2 regions of the Aminobacter sp. MDW-2 genome follow, and region 1 is predicted to be linked to the other one. Evidence: riboswitches for the same ligand, from Rfam matches in the RefSeq annotation. Region 1 holds a riboswitch; the other holds the start of a gene.

What was found. Region 1 has a riboswitch for S-adenosylmethionine ahead of H5P29_RS27685 (O-succinylhomoserine sulfhydrylase). Riboswitches for the same ligand answer to the same signal wherever they lie in the genome.
Region 2: it holds a riboswitch for S-adenosylmethionine, as region 1 does, so the genes downstream of both, metA (homoserine O-succinyltransferase) here and H5P29_RS27685 (O-succinylhomoserine sulfhydrylase) in region 1, are expected to answer to the same signal.

The regions. Positions count from the first base shown of each region.
Region 1 is NZ_CP060197.1:5,612,625-5,620,373, reverse strand. It holds gene argF (ornithine carbamoyltransferase) at 1-145, shown strand, start outside; gene H5P29_RS27695 (Hsp33 family molecular chaperone) at 247-1,254, shown strand; gene apaG (Co2+/Mg2+ efflux protein ApaG) at 1,274-1,666, opposite strand; gene H5P29_RS27685 (O-succinylhomoserine sulfhydrylase) at 1,827-3,020, opposite strand; SAM riboswitch at 3,064-3,141, opposite strand; gene H5P29_RS27680 (2'-deoxycytidine 5'-triphosphate deaminase) at 3,283-4,371, shown strand; gene H5P29_RS27675 (ABC transporter substrate-binding protein) at 4,481-5,263, shown strand; tRNA gene H5P29_RS27670 (tRNA-Gly) at 5,400-5,473, opposite strand; gene H5P29_RS27665 (glycosyltransferase) at 5,567-7,390, opposite strand; gene H5P29_RS27660 (UDP-glucuronic acid decarboxylase family protein) at 7,495-7,749, shown strand, end outside.
Region 2 is NZ_CP060197.1:1,921,669-1,929,417, reverse strand. It holds gene H5P29_RS09475 (DUF2125 domain-containing protein) at 1-352, shown strand, start outside; gene H5P29_RS09470 (prephenate/arogenate dehydrogenase family protein) at 413-1,348, opposite strand; gene hisC (histidinol-phosphate transaminase) at 1,352-2,464, opposite strand; SAM riboswitch at 2,618-2,695, shown strand; gene metA (homoserine O-succinyltransferase) at 2,745-3,668, shown strand; gene H5P29_RS09455 (LysR family transcriptional regulator) at 3,715-4,572, opposite strand; gene H5P29_RS09450 (MFS transporter) at 4,713-6,266, shown strand; gene H5P29_RS09445 (lipid kinase) at 6,385-7,245, opposite strand; gene H5P29_RS09440 (aspartate aminotransferase family protein) at 7,425-7,749, opposite strand, start outside.

The DNA.
Region 1 (7,749 bases):
CCTGTTCATGCACTGCCTGCCGGCGCATCGCGGTGAGGAAGTGACCGACGAGGTCATCGACGGCCCGAACTCGGTGGTCTTCGACGAGGCGGAAAACCGGCTGCACGCGCAGAAGGCCGTGCTCGCCTGGTGCCTGGGCGCTTGAATGCGTGATCCCGCGACCCTATCTGGGGCGGGATCATTCAATTATCATCAAAGCCATGTTCTGCGACCGTCGGCGGACCGACCGGGCGCGGAACTCTATAGATGGGACAAGTTCCAGTGACTGACACCGAACGCAAGCTCGGCGAATTCGGGTTCGCCGGCGACGACCATGTCGTTCCATTCCAGGTCGAGCCGCTCGACGTGCGTGGCCGCACCGTCCAACTCGGCCCGCTGCTCGACCAGATCCTCGGACGGCACGACTATCCCGAGCCGGTGGCCAGGCTCCTGGCTGAGGCCTGTGTGGTCACGGTGCTGCTCGGCACGTCGCTGAAATTCGAAGGCAAGTTCATCTTCCAGACCCGCACTGACGGGCCGGTCGACATGCTGGTCGCCGACTTCACCACGCCGCATTCGCTGCGCGCCTATGCACGCTTCGACGCCGACCGCGTCGATGCGGCGATAGAGGCCGGCATGACCGCGCCCGAGGATCTGCTCGGGAGCGGCGTGCTGGCGCTGACCATCGATCAGGGCGAGCATACCCAACGCTACCAGGGCATCGTCGAACTCAACGGCATCACGCTGGAAGAGGCGGCGCGCGCCTATTTCCGCCAGTCGGAACAGATCCCCACCGAGGTCAAGCTGTCGGTGGCAAAGCTCGTGCTGCCGGCCGAAGGCGGCCCGCGCGAGCATTGGCGTGCCGGCGGCCTGTTGGCGCAGTTCCTGCCCGACTCGCCCGAGCGCCGGCGCGTGGCCGACATCCATGGCGGCGACGGCGACGAGCGCGACATCGCAGTCCACCCGGACGACAACTCCTGGCAGGAGCTTCTGGCGTTGGTCGGAACCATCGAGCCGACCGAACTGATCGACCCGACGGTCGGCACCGAAAGGCTGCTCTACCGCCTGTTCCACGAGCATGGCGTGGTCGTCTATGACGGCGTTCGCGTCGTCGACGAATGCTCGTGTTCGGGCCAGAAGATCAAGGGCATCCTGCAGGGCTTCACGGCCGAGGAAATCACTGACAGCGTCGAAGACGGCGTCATCCGCGTCGCCTGTGAGTTCTGCTCCAAATCCTACGAATTCGACCCGGCAGAATTCGCACCGGTACAGTGAAGTCGGGCGCAATGATGCGTCAGTTCAGCCTGGGGCGAGCATCGGGCAAGTCGAGCGAGAAGGCCGGGATGGCGATGTCGAACATCTCGCCCGCCTCGTTGCGCATGGTGTAGCGCCCGACCATGATGCCTGACGGCGTCGAGAGCGGGCAGCCGGACGCATATTGATAGCTGTCGCCGGGATTGAGCTCGGGCTGGTCGCCGACCACGCCCGGGCCGCGCACTTCTTCGACCTTGCCGCTCGCATCGGTGATGTGCCAGTAGCGCGACAGCAACTGGACGAATTCGTCGGAATTGTTCTCGATGGTGACGCGGTAACCCCAGACGTAGCGGTTTTCCGCTGGCTCCGACTGGTCCACCAGATAGAAGGGCTCGACCTCGACCGCGATATTGCGGGTGATTGCGCGATACATATGCTGCGCTCCTTGGCCTGCACGATGACAGAGTCCGCCGCGCGAGGCTGCGGGTCAACTGCTGTTCGACAAAATCACGCCGATTGTGATGAGGCTGTGGCGGATCTTACCGCCCGCTTGAACGGCGCTCCCGGTTGCGGAGCGCCGTTGTCCCGGGCGTCTAGCGCGCCGCCTTCAGCGCGTCGCCGATGTCGTTGAGCAGGTCGTCGGCGTCTTCGAGGCCGACTGACAGACGCAGCGTGCCGTCGTCGATGCCGAGCTCGGCGCGGGCCTCGTCGGTGAGGTTCTTGTGCGTCGTCGTCGCCGGATGGGTGATCAGGCTCTTGGCGTCGCCGAGATTGTTCGAGATCAGCACGATCCGCAGCGCGTTCTCGAAGGCGAAAGCGGCTTTCTTGCCGCCCTTGACGTCGAAGCAGATCAGCGTCGAGCCGCCCGACATCTGGCGCTTGACGATGTCGGCCTGCGGGTGGTCGGCGCGGCCCGGATAGATCAGGCGCGACACTTCAGGCTGCTCGGCGAGGAAGTCGGCGATCTTTCCGGCGGTCTCGGTCTGCTGGCGCACGCGCAGCGGCAGTGTCTCCAAGCCCTTGAGCAGCGTCCAGGCGTTGAACGGCGACAGGCTCGGGCCGGTGTGGCGGAAGTAGTCGTGCAGGTTCTCATCGATCCACTTCTTGTCCGACAGGATGACGCCGCCGAGGCAGCGGCCCTGGCCGTCGATGTGCTTGGTGGCAGAATAGACGACGACATGGGCGCCGAGCTCGAGCGGCTTCTGCTGCATCGGCGTGGCGAAGACATTGTCGACGACGAGGCGTGCGCCGATCGAATTGGCAAGGGTCGCGACCGCCGCGATGTCGACGACTTCGAGCGTCGGGTTGGTCGGGCTTTCCAGGAAGAACAGCTTGGTGTTGGGCTGGACCGCCTTTTCCCAGTTCTCGATCAGCGTGCCGTCGACCAGCGTCGCCTCGATGCCATACTTGGGCGCCAGCGTCTCGACGACCCAACGGCACGAGCCGAACAGGGCACGGGCAGCAACGATGTGGTCGCCGGCCTTCAGGCCGCACAGGATGGCGGCGGTGACGGCCGCCATGCCGGAGGCGGTGGCACGTGCGTCCTCCGCGCCTTCGAGCGCACACATGCGCTTTTCGAACATGTCGACGGTGGGATTGGCGTAGCGCGAATAGATGAAGCCGGGGGTCTCGCCCTTGAAGCGGGCCTCGGCGCTTTCGGCGCTTTCATAGACATAGCCCTGGGTCAGGAAGATCGATTCCGAGGTCTCGCCGAAGCCGGAGCGAAGGCTGCCGCCATGGACGAGGGTGGTCTGGGGTTTCCAGTTACGCTGCTTTTCGGAGCTCATAGCCAAATCCAAATACAAAAAAACCGGCCGCGATAAGTCGCAACCGGTCCACAACGCGGCCCTTTAGCGACTTGTTTAACGTGGCTGCAAGCCGACCGGCCAAATCACCACGGGATAAATGTCCTTTAGACCCGCAGCCTGCTTGCGTCAATTGCGAGGACGACTAAACGTTTTGGGCCACGCACATGAGCCCGGAAACGGTCGGGATCCAGCGGCCCCGGCTCGCTTTTTGGGCTGGTGGCGCTGTAGAGGAGTGAGGCAATTGCGGCAGTCGGGCATTCTTCCAGACCAGGACATCGCGGCGCTGTTTGCGTCGGGCGCGCTCAAGGCGTCGCCGCTCGATGCCGACCAAATCCAGCCGGCGAGCCTCGACCTGCGCCTTGGCGCCATCGCATATCGCGTGCGCGCGTCCTTCCTGCCTGGCCCCAATTCGCTGGTTCAGGCCAAGCTCGACCGGCTCAAGCTGCACGAGATCGACCTGAGCAATGGCGCGGTGCTGGAGACGGGCTGCGTCTACATCGTGCCGCTGCTGGAGAGTCTTGCTTTGCCTGCCGAGATATCGGCCTCGGCCAACCCGAAGAGCTCGACCGGCCGCCTCGACATCTTCACCCGTGTCATGACCGACCGTGGCCAGGAGTTCGACAAGATTCCCGCCGGCTACAGCGGCCCGCTCTATCTCGAAGTCAGCCCGCGCACCTTCCCGATCGTCGCGCGCAAGGGTTCGCGCCTGTCGCAGATCCGCTTCCGCAAGGGAAATGCGCTGTTGTCGGAAACCGAGCTCAACGCGCTGCACCTGTCCGACCGGCTGGTGGCGATCGATCCGCCAAACATTTCAGGGGGCGGCATCGCGCTGTCGATCGACCTTGCCGGTGCGCCCGGCAGCATCGTCGGTTATCGTGGCAAGCACCATACCGGCCTCGTCGACGTCGACAAGCGCGCCGCCCAGAAGGTCGTCGACTTCTGGGAGCCGATCTACAATCATGGCGCCGAGGAATTGGTGCTCGACCCGGACGAGTTCTACATCCTGGTGTCGCGCGAGGCTGTGCATGTGCCGCCGCTCTACGCCGCCGAAATGACGCCGTTCGACCCGCTGGTCGGCGAGTTCCGCGTCCACTATGCCGGCTTCTTCGATCCAGGCTTCGGCCATTCCGGCGCCGGCGGCACCGGCAGCCGCGCCGTGCTCGAGGTACGCAGCCACGAAGTGCCGTTCATCCTGGAACACGGCCAGGTCGTCGGCCGCCTCGTCTACGAGCACATGCTGGCACGCCCGAAAGCGCTTTATGGCACCGACCTCGGCTCCAACTATCAGGCTCAGGGACTGAAGCTCTCAAAGCATTTCCGTACGGACTGACCTTAGGTCAGGGTCTGCCGACCTTAGTCTGCTTGTCCATTTCAAGCCGCTGTGCTTGGCTGCGGGCAGGGACGCCCGACATAAGGGTGCCCGGCAAATGGAGAGGATCATGCAGATTTCGTGGAAGTTCGCTTGCGCTGCTTCGCTGGCAGCGCTGTTGTCTGCGGCGGGCGATGCCTCGGCGCAGGACTCAACAAAGCTCAAGATCGCCACAGAGGGGGCCTATCCGCCCTTCAACAATCTGAGCGCCGACGGCAAGCTCGTCGGCTTCGACGTCGACATCGCCAATGCGCTGTGCGCTCAGATGAAGGTCGAATGCGAGATCGTCGCCCAGGATTGGGACGGCATCATTCCGGCGCTGCAGGGCAAGAAGTTCGACGCCATCGTCGCCTCGATGACCATCACCGAGGAACGCAAGAAGCAGGTTGCCTTCACCAACAAATATTACACCACGCCGCTGGCGCTGATTGCGCTCAAGACCTCCGAGTTGACCTCACCGGAGCCCGATGCGCTGAAGGGCAAGTCGGTGGGCGCACAGGCCTCGACGACGCAGAGCATCTATGCAGAGGACCACTATGCCAAGGCCGGCGCCGACGTGAAGCTCTATCCGACGCAGGACGAGGCCGTGGCCGACCTGACCAATGGCCGCCTCGACGCCGTCGTCGCCGACAAGTTCGTGCTCGTCGACTGGATGAAGACCACCGGTCAGGATTGCTGCAAGATGATCGGCGATCTCAAGGGCACCGAATCCGAGACCGGCATTGCCGTCCGCCTCGATGACACCGCCTTGCGCGACAAGCTTAACGCCGCCATTGACGCCATCTACAAGGACGGCACCTACGCCAAGATCAACGCGAAGTATTTTGACTTCGATATTTATGGCGCGGATTGATCGCTGATACCTGAACACCGAAGGCCGGGCGCTTGCGTCCGGCCTTTTCGTATCCGGAGCAGGCGTCGCAAGACGCATGTGATAGCACCCGCCTCGGGTTGGCTGCGGGCAGGGCGAAAGATCTTGCTGCAAAAATTGGAGCGGGTAGCGGGAATCGAACCCGCGCGTTCAGCTTGGGAAGCTGACAGGCTACCATTACATCATACCCGCGCGGGCACTTGGTTAGCATTCGCCTTGCGGGCAGGCAATCGGGAAACGTGTTGTACCAGTACCGACGCAATTCGGCTGCTGCGCCGGGCGAGGTTATTTGTGCTTCCGCAGGATCGACAGCGCTTTGCGCAGCTCGGACAGTGCAATCTCGCCATAGGCGCGCTGCTTGAGCTTCCCGCCATATCCGGCGCGGAGGATCTTTCGTGCCTGGCTGCCGGAAAAGCGGGCAAGGATTTCACGGCAAAAGACACGCGAGCGAAACTCGGCCGCCAGTGTTGGTGCATTTGCCAGGAAGACCGCGAACACCTTGCGGTCGCCGTAGAACCTGCGCAGTCGCTTGGGTGTTTCGCGGGTGATGAGATCCAGCACCGACCAGTAGCCGCCGTCGAGCATCCAGGCATATCTGCCTGCATTGGCCAGGAGAAAATCGATATCGGTCAGCGTCGCTTCCTCGGCGAGCCGGTAGTATTCCGGCGTCCCGGACCGAAGCCAGGGCGAGCTTTCATGGTTCGAGAAGGCGTTTTCCCCATGCAGCCTGTAGCCTGACAGAACGACATCGATAAGGGCGCTGCCGCCAAAGCCATGGCACATGAAGTTGAAGTAGCCGTCCGCCGCCCGCATGTGTCTGGCTTCGCCGCCGCGCCGGACCAGCCGCAAGTGCGACGCCCGGTACATGTTTGCCGTACCGGGACTCCATTGCCAGCCGCTTGCCCACCTCGGCACGAGAACGGTCCGCGCCGACAGTTGCTGGAAGTGCTGCTGTGAGACGGTCGGCAGCCGGAAGACGGACGCTTCGACATGCAAGTTTCGCGTCTGGCTCTGGCTGTCGACGGCGCCGCCGCCAGCGGCAGCCAGGATGTTTCCCACCGCGTCCATTTCCGCGACGCTGGACGAGGTGAAGGCAACGCTTTGCCGCAGCGCCAGGTGAGCCTGGACATGCATCGACGCGTAGGTCGACAGCAGCACATCGTCGGCATCGACGAAGCTGACGAAGCCGCCCTTGATCTTGTCGAGCGACCAGAATGCCGCGCCAAGCTGGCCGAGATTTTCCGGCAGCGTTTCGATACGGAAGCGACTGTCATTGCCGACATGTCTGGCGATGACCTCGACGCTGTCGTCGGTCGAGCCATTGTCGATGACCAGGCACTCAAAATTGGGGTAGTCCTGCGCCTTGATCGAGTCGATCGTCGCACCGACGTAGCGGCCATAGTTCCAGGCGATGACGACGAAGCTGACCAAGGGCGGCTTGATCGACCCGCCGGAGGCCTCGTCGATGCTCCGCCCGCCGATGGTGAAACCTGAAGCGGCATCGCGGGACGGGCTCCAGGTCTTGCGGACGATCACCTGGTAGTCGTTGTGCAGGACCTCGTACTCTCCTGCTGTTGCCTGGAGAAAGGCGTCGATGCCGGGCTTTGGGCGCTCGGCGGCCGGCTTGGCCGGCTGCCACAGATAGTCGTCCAGGATCATGATGCCGCCCGAGGCAAGCAGGTCCCAGCTCTGCTGGGCGTCGGTGAAAGCCGAGGCGGCATGGTGGTCGCCGTCGACATAGACGACGTCGAAGCGGCGCGACTCGCGCTGCAGTTCCGACAGCGCCTCGATCGAGAAGGCCTTCAGCTTTTCGAGCCGGTCGGAAAAGAGCTTCGTGTTGGCATCGAAGCGTGCCTCGACTTCGCTCATGTCGGTGTGATGGCGCGAGCCGGGTGTCCTGTGCTCGACGCTGCCCTCGAATGTGTCGATGCAGGTCAGATGGCAATTAGGCAGGAACTTCAGGAAAAACAGCGCCGAGCGGCCCTCGAAGGAGCCAATTTCCAGAACCCGCAGCGGCTCCTGCGCGCGCTCGCGCAGCAGCTTTTCCCAGATCGGGATGTGGTGGGATGTCCAGTCCCTGCTGAAAGCGCTGCCGTCGAAATAGTTCATTCAAACGCGCCTATTGGCCTGGAAATGCCGAACTTGTAGAAACATGAGCGACATTGCATGAGCTTGCCCGCCAAGCAATGCCTGTAGCGAAAGCAGAGGCCGACATGCGTCCAGAAAAGCGGGTACTGGTTACAGGTGGAGCGGGTTTTCTTGGCTCGCATCTTTGCGAACGGCTTCTCGCGGCAGGGACGCGTGTCTTGTGCGTCGACAATTTCTACACCGGTGCGCGCGCCAATGTCGCACACCTTGCCGAACATTCCCGTTTCGAATTGATCGAGCACGACGTCTGCCAGCCGCTTTTTGTCGAAGTCGACGAGATCTACAACCTGGCCTGTCCGGCGTCGCCCATCCATTACCAG
Region 2 (7,749 bases), 2.1 Mb from region 1:
CAACAATGGCGTTGCCCTTGTGGAAAACAGGCAGCCGGCGCTGCGCGGCCAGTCGGGCAGCATTCGCTCGCTGACGCTGACGTCGGGCGGTACGACCGGCGTCGCACTCAGTGGCCCATGGTCGGTCGGCGACGATGGACTGATCGATGCAGATCTCAAGGTGACGATCCAGAACCCGCGCGAGCTGTCGCGCATCCTGTCTCAGGTCATTCCGGAGCAGGCCAAGCAGTTCGAGACCGCCTTCACCGGCCTCGCTTTGCTCGGCGACGCGCCGACCCTGCCGCTCAAGATCGTCAAGGGCAAGGCGACTTTGGGCTTCATTCCGCTCGGCATGGTACCGGCGGTAGATTAGGGGAGTAAGGCAGTAGGGGAGTAGGGGGACGATCCCCTGCTCCCCTATTCGCGTATTCCCCTAACCCTTCGCCGGATGCTCGATGGCCTCGCGGCCGAAGTTCGGCACGTCGACTTCCTGGCCGGCGTCGATGATCGAGCGGCGGATGGCACGGGTGCGGGTGAACATCTCGAACAGCTTGTCGCCGTCGCCCCAGCGGATCGCCCGCTGCAGCGACGCCAGGTCTTCCGAGAAGCGCGCCAGCATTTCCAGGATCGCGTCCTTGTTGTGCAGGCAGACGTCGCGCCACATCGTCGGGTCCGACGCCGCCAGACGGGTGAAGTCGCGGAAACCGGAAGCCGAATACTTGATGACTTCCGACTTGGTCACCGACTCTAGGTCGTCGGCCGTGCCGACGATGTTGTAGGCGATGATGTGCGGCAGGTGCGAGACGATGGCGAGCGTCATATCGTGATGTTCGGGATCCATCGTATCGATGTTGGAGCCGCAGCGGCGCCAGAACTCCGACAGCTTCTCCAGCGCCACCGGATCGGTATCAGGCAGCGGCGTGAAGATGCACCAGCGGTTCTCGAACAGTTCGGCAAAGCCGGCGTCGGGACCCGACTTCTCGGTACCGGCCAGCGGGTGGCCAGGGATGAAATGCACGCCCGCGGGTACATGCGGGGCCATCTGCGCGATGACGGAGGCCTTGGTGGAGCCGACGTCGGTGAGGATGGCACCCGGCTTCAGCGCCGATGCGATGTCGACAGCCACGGCGCCGGACGAGCCGACCGGCACCGAGACGATGACGAGGTCGGCATCCTTGACGGCTGCCTTGGCGTCGGTCGAGTAGCTGTCGCCGAGGCCGAGTTCCTCGGCGCGGGCGAGCGTGGGTGCGCTGCGGGTGGTGATCGCAATGTGACGGGCGAGCCCTTCACGGCGGATGACGCGGGCCAGCGACGAGCCGATCAGGCCGATGCCGACGAGGGCGATCTTTTCAAAGAGAGGATCTGACATGGTTCAACTTTTCAGGAATTCGGTGAGTGCGGCGACGACGCCGCGATTGGCTTCTTCGGTGCCGATGGTCATGCGCAGCGCATTGGGGAAACCGTAGCCGGTGACCCTGCGCAGGATATAGCCGCGCGCCGTGAGATAATCGTCGGCGGCAGCGGCCGAGTGCTTGCCGTCATCGGGGAAGTGCACCAGCAGAAAGTTGCCGACCGAAGGCGTGACGCGCAGGCCGAGCTTTTCGAACTCGGCGACCAGCCATTCCGCCCATTTGGCGTTGTGCGCCACCGTGCGCTCGACATGGCCGCGGTCTTCCATCGCCGCCACGCCGGCCTCGATGGCCGCCGCATTGACGTTGAAGGGACCGCGCATGCGCTCCAGCACGTCGATGATGTGCGACGGCGCATAGATCCAGCCGATGCGCATGCCGCCAAGGCCGTGGATCTTGGAGAAGGTCCGCGTCATGACGACGTTCTCGTTGGCCGCGACCAGCTCGACGCCCGATTCATAGTCGTTGCGGCGGACATATTCGGCATAGGCGGCATCGAGCACGAGCAGCACGTTCTTGGGCAGTGCCGCGTGCAGGCGGCGCACCTCCTCGAACGGCAGGTAGGTGCCGGTCGGGTTGTTGGGGTTGGCGAGGAAGACGATCCTGGTCTTCGGCGTCACCGCCGCGATGATGTTGTCAACGCTGGCCTTCTCGGCATCCTCCTTGGCAACGACCGGCGTGGCACCGGCTGCCTGGGTGTAGATCTTGTAAACCATGAAGCCGTGCTCGGTGTAGACGGCCTCGTCGCCCGGCGAGAGATAGCTCTGGGACAACAGGCCCAGCACTTCGTCGGAGCCATTGGTGCACAGGATGTTGGCAGGATTCAGCCCATGGGTCGCCGCGATCGCCTGCCTCAGGCGTGACGCCGACCCATCGGGATAATACTCCATCTTATGCGATAGCCTTTGGACGGCCTCGATCGCATGGGGCGAGGCGCCGAGCGGATTTTCGTTCGACGACAGCTTATGGACCTTGGCGACGCCTGCCGGAGCGGAGCTCTTGCCGGGGACATAGGCTGCGATGTCCATGATGCCGGCGCGGGGTTCGGGGCGAATCTGCTCGGGTGCCTTGGTCATTTCGAAATATCCTGGATTGGCGCCTCCGGCCGGAGGCCGCAGCGGAAATACCGCCCGGTGCACGCAATGTCGAGGAAAACCGGCGGAACCGGGCGGTCTGGCCGGACGAATGGGTCGCGGTTGACGCAATCCCCGACCGGGCGTAATAGCAGGGCATAGACCCGTGGTGATTTGGCCGGTCGGCTTGCAGCCACGTTAAACAAGTCGCTAAAGGGCCGTTTGCGATCCGTAAACCGGCTTTGCGACAGCAATGCCGGTTTTGTTTTTTGGAGTTCGCACAGTGCCGATCAAGATCCCGGATCAACTCCCCGCCCGCCAAGTGCTGGAAAAAGAGGGCGTGTCCATCATGGATGAGCAGACAGCTCTCCGCCAGGACATCCGTCCGCTGCAGATCGGCCTGCTCAACCTGATGCCCAACAAGGTCAGGACCGAAACGCAGATCGCGCGCCTGATCGGCGCCAGCCCGCTGCAGGTCGAACTGACGCTGGTGCGCATCGGCACCCACAAGGCCAAGAACACCTCAGAAGATCACCTCATCGCCTTCTATCAGACCTGGGAAGAGGTCAAGGATCGCAAGTTCGACGGCTTCATCATCACCGGTGCGCCGGTGGAACTGCTGCCTTTCGAGGACGTGACCTACTGGGACGAACTCAAGCAGATCATGGACTGGACGACGACCAACGTGCACTCGCCGTTCTTCATCTGCTGGGGCGCGATGGCGGCCGCCTGGCATTTTCACCGCGTTCCCAAGCACACGCTGGAGCACAAGGCGTTCGGCGTCTACCGCCACAACAACAACGCGCCTGCCTCGCCCTATCTCGCCGGCTTCTCCGACGATTTCGCCATACCGGTGTCGCGCTGGACCGAGGTCCGTGCCTCTGACATCCCCGAAGGCTCCGGCCTGGAGCTTTTGATGGAATCGGAAGAGACCGGCCCGAGCCTGCTGGCCGAAGAAGCCGGCAACCGGCTCTACATGTTCAACCACATCGAATACGACTCGACCTCACTCAAGGAAGAGTATGACCGCGACGTGGCCGCCGGCGTGACGATTGCCGTGCCGCACGAATATTACCCCGACGACGACCCGCAGCGCCGGCCGCTGAATCGCTGGCGCTCGCACGCCCATCTTTTGTTCGGCAACTGGATCAACCGCGTCTACCAGACCACCGAGTACGATCTGGAAAACATCGGCAAGGGCCGCTAGCCTCCCCGAACAGGACCGCGCTCGACGCCGGGCGCGGTCCTTTGCCCTACCCCGCTTTGGCTCGATGCTCGTGGAAGGCGCAGGCGAGGATGCGCAGGGCTTCGCGCGAGCGGCGGTCGGTGAGCGACGAGTGCAGCACGATTTCGGTTGCCGGCACATCGGGCAGACCGAACTTGCGGCTGACTTCGACGGTTCCGGGAGGCGCGAGACGGCTGGGAAAGACCGCCGTCGCCAGCCCGGCCGACACTGCCGCCGTCACCAACGACGAGCCGCCGCCGACGAACACCTCGACCCAGGGAATGCCGGCATCGTCGAGCGTGCGTATCGCCAGATCGCGCACGCCGCACAGCCGCGACAGCGTCGCCAGCCGGATCGGCTCGCCAAGACGATGATCGAACTCGGGCGTCGCAAACCAGCCGAAATGCTCCGGTCCCAGCACCTCGCCGTCGCGGCGGTCGTCCTCGCGCCGGACAATCGCCGCATCGAGCTCGCCACGGTCGAAGGCGTCGAGCAGCAAGGTCGAATTGTCGACCTGGACCTCGATGGTCAGGGCCGGGTCGTGCTGGCTGAGGCGGGCCAGCAGCGTCGTCACCTCCGGTCCGGCGACATGGCCGGCAATGCCGAGCGTGAAGCGCCGCGCCGAACATGACAGGCCGGCAACCGCTTTGTCATGCGCGGCTAGGAAGCTGCGTGCCGATTCGATGAACAGCGCGCCGTCGGCCGACAGCCTGACGCGGCGCGGAGTACGTTCGATCAGCTTGCGGCCGACACGCTCCTCCAGCCGCTTGAGCTTGACGCTTACCGCCGCCTGGGTCGAGCCCATGGCGTCGGCTGCACGGGTGAAACTCTGCAGGTCCGCCACCATGACGAAGTTACGAACGGCCTCGGCGTCGAGCCACAGCATCTCATCTATACCGATTTGTTATCACTGATATAGTTTTGCATAGCATTTATGCATAATCAAGCTTGGCATATCTCGGATGTTTCCAGATAACCAGCGGCGACCGGACTTCCTCCCCCGACGCCGCCAGCCGGAGACATGGGATGAAGCTGACGATGAGAGACAGTCTGGCGCTGGGGGCGATCTGCCTGTCGGCGCTGATGTTTGGTCTTGAGATATCGAGCGTGCCGGTGATCCTGCCGACGCTCGAACATGTGCTGCATGCCGACTTCAAGGGCATGCAGTGGATCATGAACGCCTACACCATCGCCTGTACGACGGTGCTGATGGCAACAGGAACGCTGGCCGACCGCTACGGCCGCCGGCTCGTTTTTGCGCTTACGGTTGCCGCTTTCGGCGTGACCTCCTTGATGTGCGGCCTCGCCCCCAACACCACAGTGCTGATCGTCAGCCGCTTCCTGCAGGGCATGGCCGGCGGCGCCATGTTCATCTGCTCGATCGCCATTTTGTCGCACCAGTTCCAGGACGCCAGGGCGCGCAGCAGCGCCTTTGCCATCTGGGGCGTCATCTCGGGCATTGGCCTGGGTTTCGGGCCGCTCATCGGTGGCTTGATCGTCTCGCTGTCGACCTGGCAATGGGTCTTCCTGGTCCACGCGCCGCTCGCCGTGCTGTGCCTTGTCCTGACTTATGGCAGCGTCAGCGAATCGCGCGATCCGCAGGCGCGGAAGCTTGATGTCGCCGGCATCGTCATCCTGAGCGCATCGGTGTTCGGCCTGACCTACTACATCACCGGCGGCGCCGACCTCGGCTTCCTCAGCCCGGCCGCACTGGCCATCGCAGCAGCTACCATCGCCGGCCTGATCGCCTTCGTTGCTGCCGAGCGGCGGCATCCGCATCCGATGTTCGACTTCTCGGTATTTGCGATCCGCGATTTCTCCGGCGCCATCATCGGCTGCATCGGCATGAACTTCAGCTACTGGCCGCTGATGATCTACCTGCCGATCTATTTCACCGTCGGCCTTGGTTATGACAGCGCAACGACCGGGCTGGCGCTTTTAGCCTACACCGTGCCTTTCCTGGTGATGTCGCCTGTCGCCCAGTATCTCTTGTTGCGCACCAGCGCCCGCACCATCATCCCGCTCGGCCTGTTCACCATCGGCCTTGGCTTCATCGTGATGTGGTTCGGCAGCACGCTCGGGCAGGCAGCCGGGGCGACCGTGCTGGCCGGTGCCCTGGTCTCGGGCATAGGACTTGGCCTGACGACGACGCCCGCCACCAACATGACCACAGGCTCGGTGCCGGCCAGCCGTGCCGGCATGGCCTCGGGCATCGACGCCAGCGCCAGGCTGATCGCCCTTGCCGTCAACATCGCGGTGATGGGCCTGGTGCTTGTCGAAGGCATTCTCCACACGCTGCGCCAGGCGCTGCCTGAAGCAACTGACGCGGCGCAGCTGCGCGGGCTGGCCGAGCGCATCGCCGCCGGCGGTGCTGCGACACCGCATGCGCTTTCAGGCCAACCGACGCTGGAGGTGCCTGTGGCGGTGGCGCACGCCGCACTCGTCGACGGCTTCGGCTGGACGCTGCTTTATGGCGGTATCGGCGTCTGGGTCCTGGCCGTGCTCAGCTTCGTCATCTTCGGGCCGGCCAGGACAGTGAGCGGCGAGCCGCGACCGAAAACCGAGTCGCAGGTGATCTGACCTGTCAGAGCCGGGGCGAACGCAACACAGCCAATTCCGCTGCTGCCCAGCGAGAGCACGCCCCGGCCACAGCCATTCGGTGATGAGGTAGCCCCTCGCCCAGCTTGAGCCTGCAGTGTCAGCCCTTCGGCACGAACACGTTGACCGATTTGGGCCTGATGCGGAAATGCGCCGGCGTCCAGGTCACCAGCTCGCCGTCGGTGTTGACCGGGCGCGGCTGCTTGGTGCGGATCGTCACTTCAGTGGTCTTGAAGGCGCGGACGTCGTCCCACTGGCCTTGCGTGCCCTTGCGCAGGCTGGGCAGAAGCCTGAGCAGCCGCCACCAATGGTCGACCTCGAGGCTGTAGAGATCGAGCCAGCCGTCGTCGGCGGTCGCGGTCTCCTCGACGGTCATGCCGCCGCCATAATGGCGACCGTTGCCGACCGAGACCTGCATGGTGCGGATCTTTTCGGTGGTGCCGTCATGGTCGACATAACAGGTGAACAGCCGCGAACGCATCAGGATGCGGGCGGCGACGATGCCGTAGCCCAGCGTGCCCCAGCGCTTCTTGGCGTGCTCGGTGAGCTCGCCCGCCAGTTCGGCGCTGAAACCGATGCTGGCGACGTTGAAGAACAGATGGCCGTTGACCTCGCCGAGATCGACGGTTGCCTGGTGGCCGGCGGCGATGATTTCCGCCGCCTTCACCGGGTCGGCGGGAATGCCCATCGTGCGGGCAAAGTCATTGGCTGTGCCGAGCGGCAACACGCCGAGCGTCAGGCCGGAATAGGACAGACCGGCGGCCGCGTTGTTGAGCGTGCCGTCGCCGCCACCAACGATTGCCATGTCGAAATGATCGGCATTGCGCGAGATCAGCTCGGAGGCGTTCTCGTCCTTGCTTGTTGCCATCTCCTCGATCTGGAGACCGGCATCGACGAGCACCTGACGGGCGGCATCGATCGACCCGCCACCACGGCGTGCGCGCGGATTGACGATCAGCATCGCGCGCTTGCCCCTGGAATGCTGCACGGCGCGCTTTTGGTTGATGACGTCGGTCAGGAGGAAACCCCTATTCTTCACGGTGGGCCAAGCCCGCTGTCATCTAGGGATCGATCTGGCAAATTTGAAGGCAGGCGGATGAATATGCCGGCGGCGAAGCCAAGTAACCGGAAATATTCGCGTCAGTCCTGGGACGTTTCACGCACGCCGCGCCAGGCCGAGATGATGGCTGCGGCGGTAGCCTTGCCGGCCGCGTCGTCGATGAGCCAGGAAATCACCGAAATGCGCATCACCTCGCGTCCGCGCCATTTGGCGCCGCCGGCGAAGGCAACGCCGTCCCGCTGGAGCCGGATGATCGTTGCCCGGGTCAGTTCATCGCCGCGCTCGGCAGGCTCGTCGGCGCCGAAACGCACCAGCACCTGGTTGAGCACGACATCGTTGAGTACTGCGATGGCGTTTTCACCACGCAGCTCATCGGCGATCAGCCGGGCAACACGACAGTGCCGC